DNA from 2 places in the Rhizobium sp. T1470 genome. Region 1 is predicted to be linked to the other one. Evidence: predicted binding sites of a transcription regulator. Region 1 holds the regulator's gene; the other holds the start of a gene.
What was found. Region 1 encodes LexA, which represses DNA repair genes until DNA is damaged. Its sites were predicted from a motif close to TGTTCNNNNTGTGTTCNG; they were not measured.

Region 1 (4,661 bases):
ATTTCAATCGATTATTGTTGCCTGAAGCCTGAAGAACTTGCATTGTGGTTGCAAGGGCGGCTGTTTTTGGGCGCAGATGCATGCCGGGGTTGAAGCCACTTTGTGAGGCAGGCCCCTCGGCGCGGATGCGCTTGCTCGCATGGCAGAGCGTTCTTTTCTTCGGGCTCAATCTGCTTAGAAGCCTCCGCGCGCCTTCAGCACGCAATCACTCGTCTCCTGGGCAACGTGGTTTACGACCGCGCCGCCCGGCTGCTCTTCGTGTTTTCGTCGCGCTGTGGCGACGGAGATGGATCATGGGCGGTTCTTCGTATTTTCTCCGGTCTTCCTCGGGCCGACGCCGTCCTCTGGTTTGAGCTCGCAAGTGACCCGCCAATGATCCGCCTGGGGGCATGGTTTGTTGCGTTCGCCCTGATTGCACCGGCCGCAGTCCCCGGGGCGCCGCCGACTGATCCGAAATCTTGCGCTGGCGGGCGTATTGGTGTCGTGGGAATGCTTTCCGCCCAGTTCGAAGCACGGAGTAGGGCGACCGTCATATTGGACGCGCGTATAATCACGACGATCACGGGCTGCGTTGAGCGTCGGGAAGGGGATCGCCGTGACCGCTGGCACTGCATCAATTCCACCTCGGCGACGCAATATCACCCCTGTCCGGCGGCGGACAGCGAAGGCCAAGCTCAAAGACTCTCGGCTAAGGAATTGCGCAATGCCCGCAATACGTTGCGGCAGGCCTCTGCGACGGGCGCTGAAGACCGCCTTGTTTCCCTGAAAACGCCTGGTGCACCGCCACGCACGATAGCAGCTACGTTCTGACAATCGTCGAAAACCCTGCTTACTTCGGCGCTGCGCGCGATACCGCCGATATCGTCGTGACGCCCGCTCGCCTGCGTGCGACCGAATGCCGGCCGGACGCACTGCTATTCACCGGAGAAATCCTGCGTCGCGGCTCTGGCGCCGCCGAGATACGCAAAGACGAACAGGGAACACCATCGTGTCACCGCCTACTACCACGCTTGACCGCCCCTGGATGCGGCATTGGGCATACAACTGGCGAAGCGGCACGTTTGACGGTGAGCCGCCTGTCGTCAATGATAACGACGAATGAGCCCGACGAGCTTGCCCTGAACCTTGACGCGGTCGGGTCCAAAAATACGCGTTTCATAAGCCGGGTTCGCGGCCTCGAGCGCAATGGAGGCGCCCTTCCGGCGGAAGCGCTTGAGGGTCGCTTCTTCGTCATCGACGAGCGCGACAACGATGTCGCCGGGATTTGCGGTGCTGCCATTGCGAATGATCACCGTGTCGCCATCGAAAATGCCGGCTTCGATCATCGAGTCGCCCTTGACCTCAAGCGCATAGTGCTCGCCCGGGCCAAGCATGTCGGCCGGAACGGTGATGTCGTGAGTATTGTTCTGGATTGCCGAAATCGGCACGCCGGCGGCGATCCGTCCCATAACCGGTACCGAGGCGGAATTGCCGTTGTCGGCATGTGCTGCCGGCTTCGGCGGCGCAACAAGCTGCGGTTTGCCGAGGCTGCCTTCGATGACGCTCGGCGAAAAGCCGCGGCGTGGTTGCAAGCTCGGGTTATATGCCTCCGGAAGCTTGATGACCTCCAGGGCGCGGGCCCGATTCGGCAGTCGGCGAATGAAGCCACGTTCTTCGAGCGCTGTAATCAGCCGGTGAATGCCTGACTTCGACGCGAGGTCCAAGGCATCTTTCATTTCATCGAAAGAAGGGGGGACACCGGACTCCTTCATTCGCTCGTGAATGAAGAGAAGAAGCTCCTGTTGTTTACGCGTCAGCATCGAAGTTGAACCCCAGAGTCGTGAAACAAAGCCAGAACAGACACTATATGTTCCATATGTGTTCCGCAAGTGCCTAAATTTTCGTAAAACTTGCCCGCAACTTGTTCAGTTTTCTCAGTTCATTTGACTGAAAGCGCCGAAGGGGGTTGCATTGTCCTGCGACCCGGCGCACATCTTCGCAAATTCCGGAGAGTTTGCTATGAGCGAAGCACATCCGCTGGACCACATCGTGCTGCCGGTCTCCAATATTGGACTCGCGCGCGAACGTCTCGGAAAACTTGGGTTCACCATCGCGCCCGATGCCCGGCATCCGTTTGGAACAGAGAACGCCTGCATATTCTTCTCCGACGAAACTTACCTAGAGCCCCTGGGGGTCGCCAGCGCGGAACTGCACGAGGCGTCGGCGAAGAAAGGGAATGTCTTCACCGCGCGTGACCGCGCCTTTCGGTTTCGATGCGGGGACGATGGATTCTCTGCCGTGGTCTTCGCGACCGCAGATGCCGATCGCGACCACGCCCGGTTCCTTTCCGAAAGGATCAATGGCGGCGAGATGCTACAGTTCGAGCGACCGATGAAGATGCCCGATGGCTCGGAGGCCACAGCCGCGTTCAAGCTCGCTTTCGCGGTGGATCTGCGGGCTCCGGATTTCTTCTTTTTCACGTGTCAACGCGTCAATCCGCTGCCGGCCGATCGAAAAGCGCTGCAAGTGCACGCGAACGGCGTCCATGGGATCGCAGAGATCGCTCTGGTTTCGCCAGATCCGAAGGCGTTCGGATCATTCGTGCGCGCAGCGGCGCACGGCCCGGGGATTGTCAACGACGCCTTCGGCGTGAGCGTCGCCGCTCCGAATGCCAGGATCAGCGTTCTATCCCCCGATGGATTGTATGCATATTTCGACCTTCCTGCAGCGTCCACCGATCGCGGCTTGCGCGGCATCGCCATCGTCTTCAAGGTTGGCGAGCTCGCCGTGACAGAAGCGCATTTGGCTGCTAACGGGATGACCTACACGCGCAAAAACAATCGAATTCTGGTGAAGGCGGCTCCCGGGCAGGGCGCGCTCTTCGCCTTTGAGGAGAAACGATGAGCCAGACAAAGTCCGAAGTCGTGGTTGGCGAAGGCGCCGGCTGCGTCACCTTTTCCAATGCCGGCAAGCTGTCGCTGATTGCTGGGCCCTGCCAGATGGAGAGCCGTGACCATGCCTTCATGGTCGCGGGCGTGCTAAAGGAACTCTGCGACAAGCTTGGTCTCGGCCTCGTCTACAAGTCCTCCTTCGACAAGGCGAACCGCACCTCGCTGTCGGCTCAGCGTGGGATCGGCCTCGAAACGGCGCTTGAGGTCTTTGCAGACCTCAAGAAGGAATACGGCTTTCCGGTCCTGACTGACATCCACACCGAGGAGCAGTGCGCCGAGGTGGCGACCGTCGTCGACATCCTGCAGATCCCGGCCTTCCTCAGCCGCCAGACCGACCTGCTGGTCGCTGCCGCCAAGACCGGCCGCACCATCAACGTCAAGAAGGGCCAGTTCCTTGCTCCTTGGGACATGAAGAATGTCCTCAACAAGCTGAACTCGACCGGCAACCCCAATATCCTGCTGTGCGAGCGTGGCGCCTCCTTCGGCTACAACACGCTGGTTTCGGACATGCGTTCGCTGCCGATCATGGCGGCGATGGGCGCTCCCGTGATCTTTGACGCCACGCATTCGGTGCAGCAGCCAGGCGGGCAGGGCGGCTCAACCGGCGGCCAGCGCGAATTCGTGGAGACGCTGGCACGGGCAGCCGTTGCCGTTGGCGTCGCCGGCGTCTTCATCGAAACGCACGAAGACCCTGACAATGCGCCGTCCGACGGGCCGAACATGGTTCACCTGAAGGATATGCCGCGGCTACTCGAAAAGCTGCTGGCTTTCGACGTGATCGCCAAGGCGGCCTGAAACCTGCAGAAAGTGCCGGCCGTCAACCGGCAAGCGCCATCCGTTTGTGGGAGGGATATCCCTTGGTCACGGAGTTGTCCGTATCGTCGAGACGGAAACGAGACAGCAGGTGATTGAGGTGCACTGCCTCGTCGCCGAGCTCTCGGCAGGCGGCGCTGGTTTGCTCGACCATCGCCGCGTTCTGCTGCGTGACGCTGTCCATCGTGTTGACGGCGGCGTTGACTTCCAGGAGCGCGGTGGTTTGTTCGGAGGAAGAACGCACGATCCCCTCGATCAGCGCAGTGACCATCAGAACCTGCTGATCGATATTGCTGAGCGCTTCGCCTGTGCGGTTGACGAGGCCAACGCCTGCTGAAACCTGGCTGGAAGACCTCTCGATCAACTGTTTGATTTCTTTCGCCAGATTGGCGGAGCGACCGGCAAGGTCGCGCACTTCCTGCGCAACGACGGCAAAGCCTTTTCCGGCCTCACCTGCACGGGCGGCCTCCACGCCGGCATTGAGCGCGAGGAGGTTGGTCTGGAAGGCGATTTCGTCGATGACGTTGATGATCTCGCCGATCTGCGCGGATGATGTCTCGATCTTCTCCATCGCGGCCACCGCCTCGTGCACGACGGTTGCCGAGTAGCTGGCGCTTTCCTTCGTCGCCGTCATCACCGCGTTCGCTTCATTGGCCCGTTCCGATGAGTTCTTGACGGTGACGGTGATCTGGTCGAGCGCGGAGGCTGCCTGCTCCAGCGAGGCGGCCTGATGCTCCGTTCGCCGGGCCAGATCATCCGTGCTCGAGGCGATTTCGCTCGAGCCGGTCCTTACCGTATTCGTGACGGCCGAGATTTCCTTCATTGCGCCGAAAAGCGTGCGGATGCTCGAGTTGAACTCGTGGCGCAGCTTTTCGTAGGCGGCTTCGAAGGGTTCGCTGAGCTGGACAGTGAGGTCGC
Region 2 (4,661 bases), 2.1 Mb from region 1:
TTACCGATCAGGTCGGCGCTTTTTTCTTAAGGTAACGAAGTTAGGTCGCAAGCTACCTCAGTCGGCCCCGCCCTAGTAGCGCGGGCAACGTGCTTCGTAGCGGCGGCCGTATCGGTCCCTGTAGACGCAGTAGCCACGACGCTCAACGGACTGGCCGATCAATGCGCCAGCGAGACCACCGGCTACGGCACCGATTGCTGCGCCGCCCCAGCTGTGGCTAACAGCACCACCAATAATGGCGCCGCTGCCTGCACCGATCGCGGCATTCCGCGAATACGCCGCCGACATCGCAAGCGGCGCCTATCCCGAGGAACGTCATCGCGTGCCTGTTGATGCCGAGGAGTTGGAGAGGTTTCTGTCCCGACTCTAATTGCCGGACTTCTGATCGCCGCGCATGAACCGCCCATCCTTCCTCTAGTACCGCGCCACAGAGATTATGACGGGTTGGGTTATCGTAGAATGGGCAAGTCTTCTGGTGGGATGAGAAGTTGGATGCTGCGTGCTGCGCCTGGCACGCGGGATATAAATCCTGCCTTCTCGAGGGTCAGCACCATCTGGTGAACAGACGGAGCCGTAACGGCGAAGTGGCGACGCATGTCGGCTTCGGCCGGAGGCTGTTTGAAGATGCGGCTGTAGGCGTAGATGAAGGCCAGGTACTGGCCTTGGACTTGCGTAAGGCCATGTCTTGCCGTTGCGGCTTGCGGGTCAAGTGAGGGACTCATTTTCGGATTCATCTGCGTCTCCGCGCTGAAGGAGGTGTCGATGAATATAAAGTTTCACGTAGAGCTTAGCCAATCGGAACGTGATCAACTGGCCGTTTTGTTGAGCGGGGGACGCCATGCGTCGCGCAAGATCAAGCGCGCCCAGATCCTGGTGGCGGCGGACGAAGGCTTCAGCGACGAGGTGATCGCGGCAACCTTGAACGTCAGCGGATCGACGATTTACCGGACCAAGCGCCGGTTTGTGGAAGCCAATCTGGAAGGCGCGCTCAGTGAAGAACCGCGCCCGGGTGTTGAGCGCAAGCTATCGAGCAAGGAGGAGGCGCTGTTGGTGGCGACCGCCTGCTCAAAGCCGCCGCCCGGGCGAGCCCGCTGGACCCTGGAGCTTCTGGCCGATGAGATGGTCCGACTCACCGATCATGACGAGTTGTCCTCGGAGACCGTACGTCGCCGGCTGGCTGAGAATCATCTCAAACCTTGGCGCAAAGACATGTGGTGCATCCCAAAGCTCGATGGGGAATACGTCGCGCGCATGGAGGATGTTCTCGACCTCTACGCAGAGACGCCTGATCCACAAAGGCCCGTGGTCTGCTTCGACGAGAGCCCGACCCAACTCATCGGCGAAGTGCGCGAGCCCATTGCGGCCAAGCCTGGCCAGCTTGAACGCTACGACTGCGAGTATCGCCGAAACGGCACGGTCAATCTGTTTGTCTTCATGGACGCCCACCAGCCCTGGCGCAGGGTGAAGGTCACCGATCGGCGAACCAACCAAGACTTCGCCCAGTGCATGCGCGAACTGGTCGACGTCGATTATCCCGACGCCCCGATCATCCGCGTGGTGATGGACAACCTCTCCACCCATTCCGCCGGGGCGCTTTACGACGCATTTCCAGCCCCGGAGGCTCGAAGGGTGCTGAAGCGACTGGAGTTCCACCACACGCCCAAGCACGCCAGTTGGCTCAACATGGTCGAGATCGAGATCGGTGTCCTGCGCAGCCAATGCCTCGACCGTCGTATCGACAATAAAGACACCATAATCGCCGAAGTCGCAGCCTGGGAGCAGCAACGCAACGCTAATGGCGCAAAGATCCAATGGATGTTCACAACCGAAAAAGCCCGCCAAAAGCTCCGCAAAGCTTACCCCGTCAAAGAGTCATAATCTCTGTGGCGCGGCACTAGTCCCAAACCGCCGGAAGGTCCATAGCCCCATCCACGGCTATAACCCCAATTTGGTAAGGCGCCGATCAAAAGCAGAATAAGGATGATGAGAAGGATCGTGCCAAGCATGGTTCAAGTCCTCGACCTCATTGCACTCGGAATGGACGAGAAACACGCATCACTGATTTTTGTTCCATACGTATCAAATCTTCCGCTTTGACGGTAAAACCACCCGATCAAGCCTGATTTTCGGTCTCTCCGCGTAACGCAACACCAACGCGAAAAGCCTCAGCCAGAAGTCGCCCGGCAATTTCCGGTAAAAGCGGTTAACAAGCCGAATCCAACCCGCCCACGCGTATGACGCGAATTTCACGATTCAGCATCTTGTGGTAAAAAGCGATTCAAAATCAATACTTAGCCGTGAACAAACACTGAATCAGCCGGAGTCAGCGATTCGTCTCCGATTCGTTCTCAAGCTGTTCCGAATCGGAAAACGAGCAATCTGCAAGCTATTCGCGCAATAGAAAACCGCGGAGTAAATTCAAATCAGCCCTTGCGTTTGAGACAACGGCTGTCCATGTGTTGTGTGCTTCGGAGAGGAGCTGACTTGATCTGGGGCACCCCCGCCTCATCTGCCAGGACCATGACACTGACATCGCAGCCGATGATACTGAGTGGGCGCGGAGTAACCGCGGTGCTCGGGCCAACAAATACCGGCAAGACGCATTATGCCATCGAGCGCATGGTTGCCCACGGCACCGGCGTGATCGGGCTGCCGTTGCGGCTGCTGGCACGCGAGGTCTACACACGCGTCGCCGAAAAGGTCGGAATCCAGAATGTTGCGCTGGTAACGGGCGAGGAGAAGATATCGCCTCCCAACGCCCGCTTTTCGGTCTGTACCGTCGAGGCAATGCCGCGCGAGACCAAGGCAGCTTTCGTCGCCATCGATGAAGTTCAGCTTGCCGGCGATCTGGAGCGCGGGCACATCTTCACGGACCGTATCCTGCATCTGCGTGGCCGCGACGAAACGCTGTTGCTCGGCGCCGGCACGATGCGCCCAATTCTGCAACAACTTCTCCCCGGAATCACCGTGGTCGAGCGACCCCGGCTTTCTCACCTGTTCTACGCTGGACAGAAGAAGACCACCCGCCTGCCGCAGCGCTCGGCAATTGTCGCTTTCTCTGCGGACGAAGTCTATGCGATCGCTGAGTTGATCCGCAGACAGCGTGGCGGGGCGGCCGTGGTTCTTGGAGCCCTCAGTCCGCGCACCCGCAATGCGCAGGTGGCGCTTTATCAGGCCGGGGATGTGGAATATCTGGTCGCGACGGATGCGATCGGCATGGGTCTCAATCTCGATGTCGATCATGTCGCCTTCGCGCAGGATCGCAAATTCGACGGCTATCAGTTCCGCAACCTCAACCCTGCCGAACTCGGGCAGATTGCCGGTCGCGCAGGCCGCCATGTTCGCGACGGAACATTTGGCGTCACCGGCCAAGTGGATCCTTTTGATGAGGAATTGGTCGAACGCATCGAAGGTCATGAGTTCGACAATGTAAAAGTGCTGCAGTGGCGCACAAAGAACCTCGATTTCGCTTCCATTCATGCGCTGCGGGCGAGCCTTGAAACCGGCCCTACCGTTTCCGGCCTGACACGCGCTCTGCCCGCCGTCGACCAGCAAGCGCTGGAACACCTGTCGCGTTACCCGGAAATCATTGACCTTGCTGACAATCCGGCGCGGGTCGAGAAGTTGTGGGAGGCGTGCGCGCTGCCGGACTACCGGCGCATTGCCCCGGCCCAACACGCCGATCTCATCTCCACCCTCTTTTCCGATCTCGTGCGCTATGGCACGGTAAACGAGGACTTCCTTGCCGAGCAGGTACATCGTGCGGATCGAACAGACGGTGAAATTGACACGCTTTCGGCGCGAATCGCGCAGATAAGGACTTGGACCTATGTGTCGAATCGGCCCAATTGGCTTGCCGATCCGACACACTGGCAGGAAAAGACGCGGGAAATCGAAGATCGATTGTCCGATGCGTTACATGAAAGGTTGACGAAACGCTTTGTTGATCGCAGGACATCTGTGCTCATGAAGCGCCTGAGAGAGAATGCGATGCTGGAAGCTGAAATCAGTGTAAATGGCGATGTCTTCGTTGAAGGACATCATGTGGGGCAACTGTCGGGATTCCGGTTCACGCCCATTTCGGGAGCGGATGGACCGGACGCTAAGGCTGTTCAGTCTGCTTCGCAAAAGGCGCTCGCTCTGGAATTCGAGGCACGTGCTGCTCGCCTCCATGCGGCCGGCAATGGCGATCTCGCGATCGGCTCCGACGGTTCGATCCGCTGGTTGGGCGATCCGGTGGCACGTCTGGCGGGCAGCGATCATGTGATGCGCCCGCGCGTCATTATTCTCGCCGACGAGCAATTGACCGGCAATGCGCGCGACCACGTGGCCGCTCGGGTCGAGCGCTTTGTGAATCATCATATCAGCACGATTCTGAAGCCGCTTGACGATCTGTCCCGCGCAGAGGATCTGCAGGGCCTGGCGAAGGGCCTGGCGTTTCAGCTCGTCGAGAACCTCGGTGTTCTGTTCCGGCGCGACGTAGCCGAAGAGGTAAAGTCCCTGGATCAGGATGCGCGCGCCTCCATGCGCCGCTATGGCGTTCGCTTCGGCGCCTACCATATCTTCGTTCCCGCTCTTCTGAAGCCCGCGCCGGCGGAGCTCATCACCCTCCTCTGGGCGCTGAAGAATGACGGTCTCGACAAGCCCGGGTATGGCGATCT

Region 2: the regulator LexA is predicted to act here: its motif matches at 2,344-2,361, upstream of WGT02_RS00250 (helicase-related protein).

What each region holds. Positions count from the first base shown of each region.
Region 1 covers NZ_CP148091.1:2,193,469-2,198,129, forward strand. The annotation lists gene WGT02_RS11070 (hypothetical protein) at 1-205, opposite strand, end outside; gene lexA (transcriptional repressor LexA) at 1,083-1,799, opposite strand; gene WGT02_RS11080 (VOC family protein) at 1,999-2,883, shown strand; gene kdsA (3-deoxy-8-phosphooctulonate synthase) at 2,880-3,725, shown strand; gene WGT02_RS11090 (methyl-accepting chemotaxis protein) at 3,748-4,661, opposite strand, start outside.
Region 2 covers NZ_CP148091.1:44,309-48,969, forward strand. The annotation lists gene WGT02_RS00225 (YMGG-like glycine zipper-containing protein) at 73-288, opposite strand; partial or broken gene WGT02_RS00230 (3-methyl-2-oxobutanoate hydroxymethyltransferase) at 257-370, shown strand; gene WGT02_RS00235 (LexA family transcriptional regulator) at 450-734, opposite strand; gene WGT02_RS00240 (IS630 family transposase) at 763-1,878, shown strand; gene WGT02_RS00245 (DUF3309 domain-containing protein) at 1,857-2,006, opposite strand; gene WGT02_RS00250 (helicase-related protein) at 2,521-4,661, shown strand, end outside.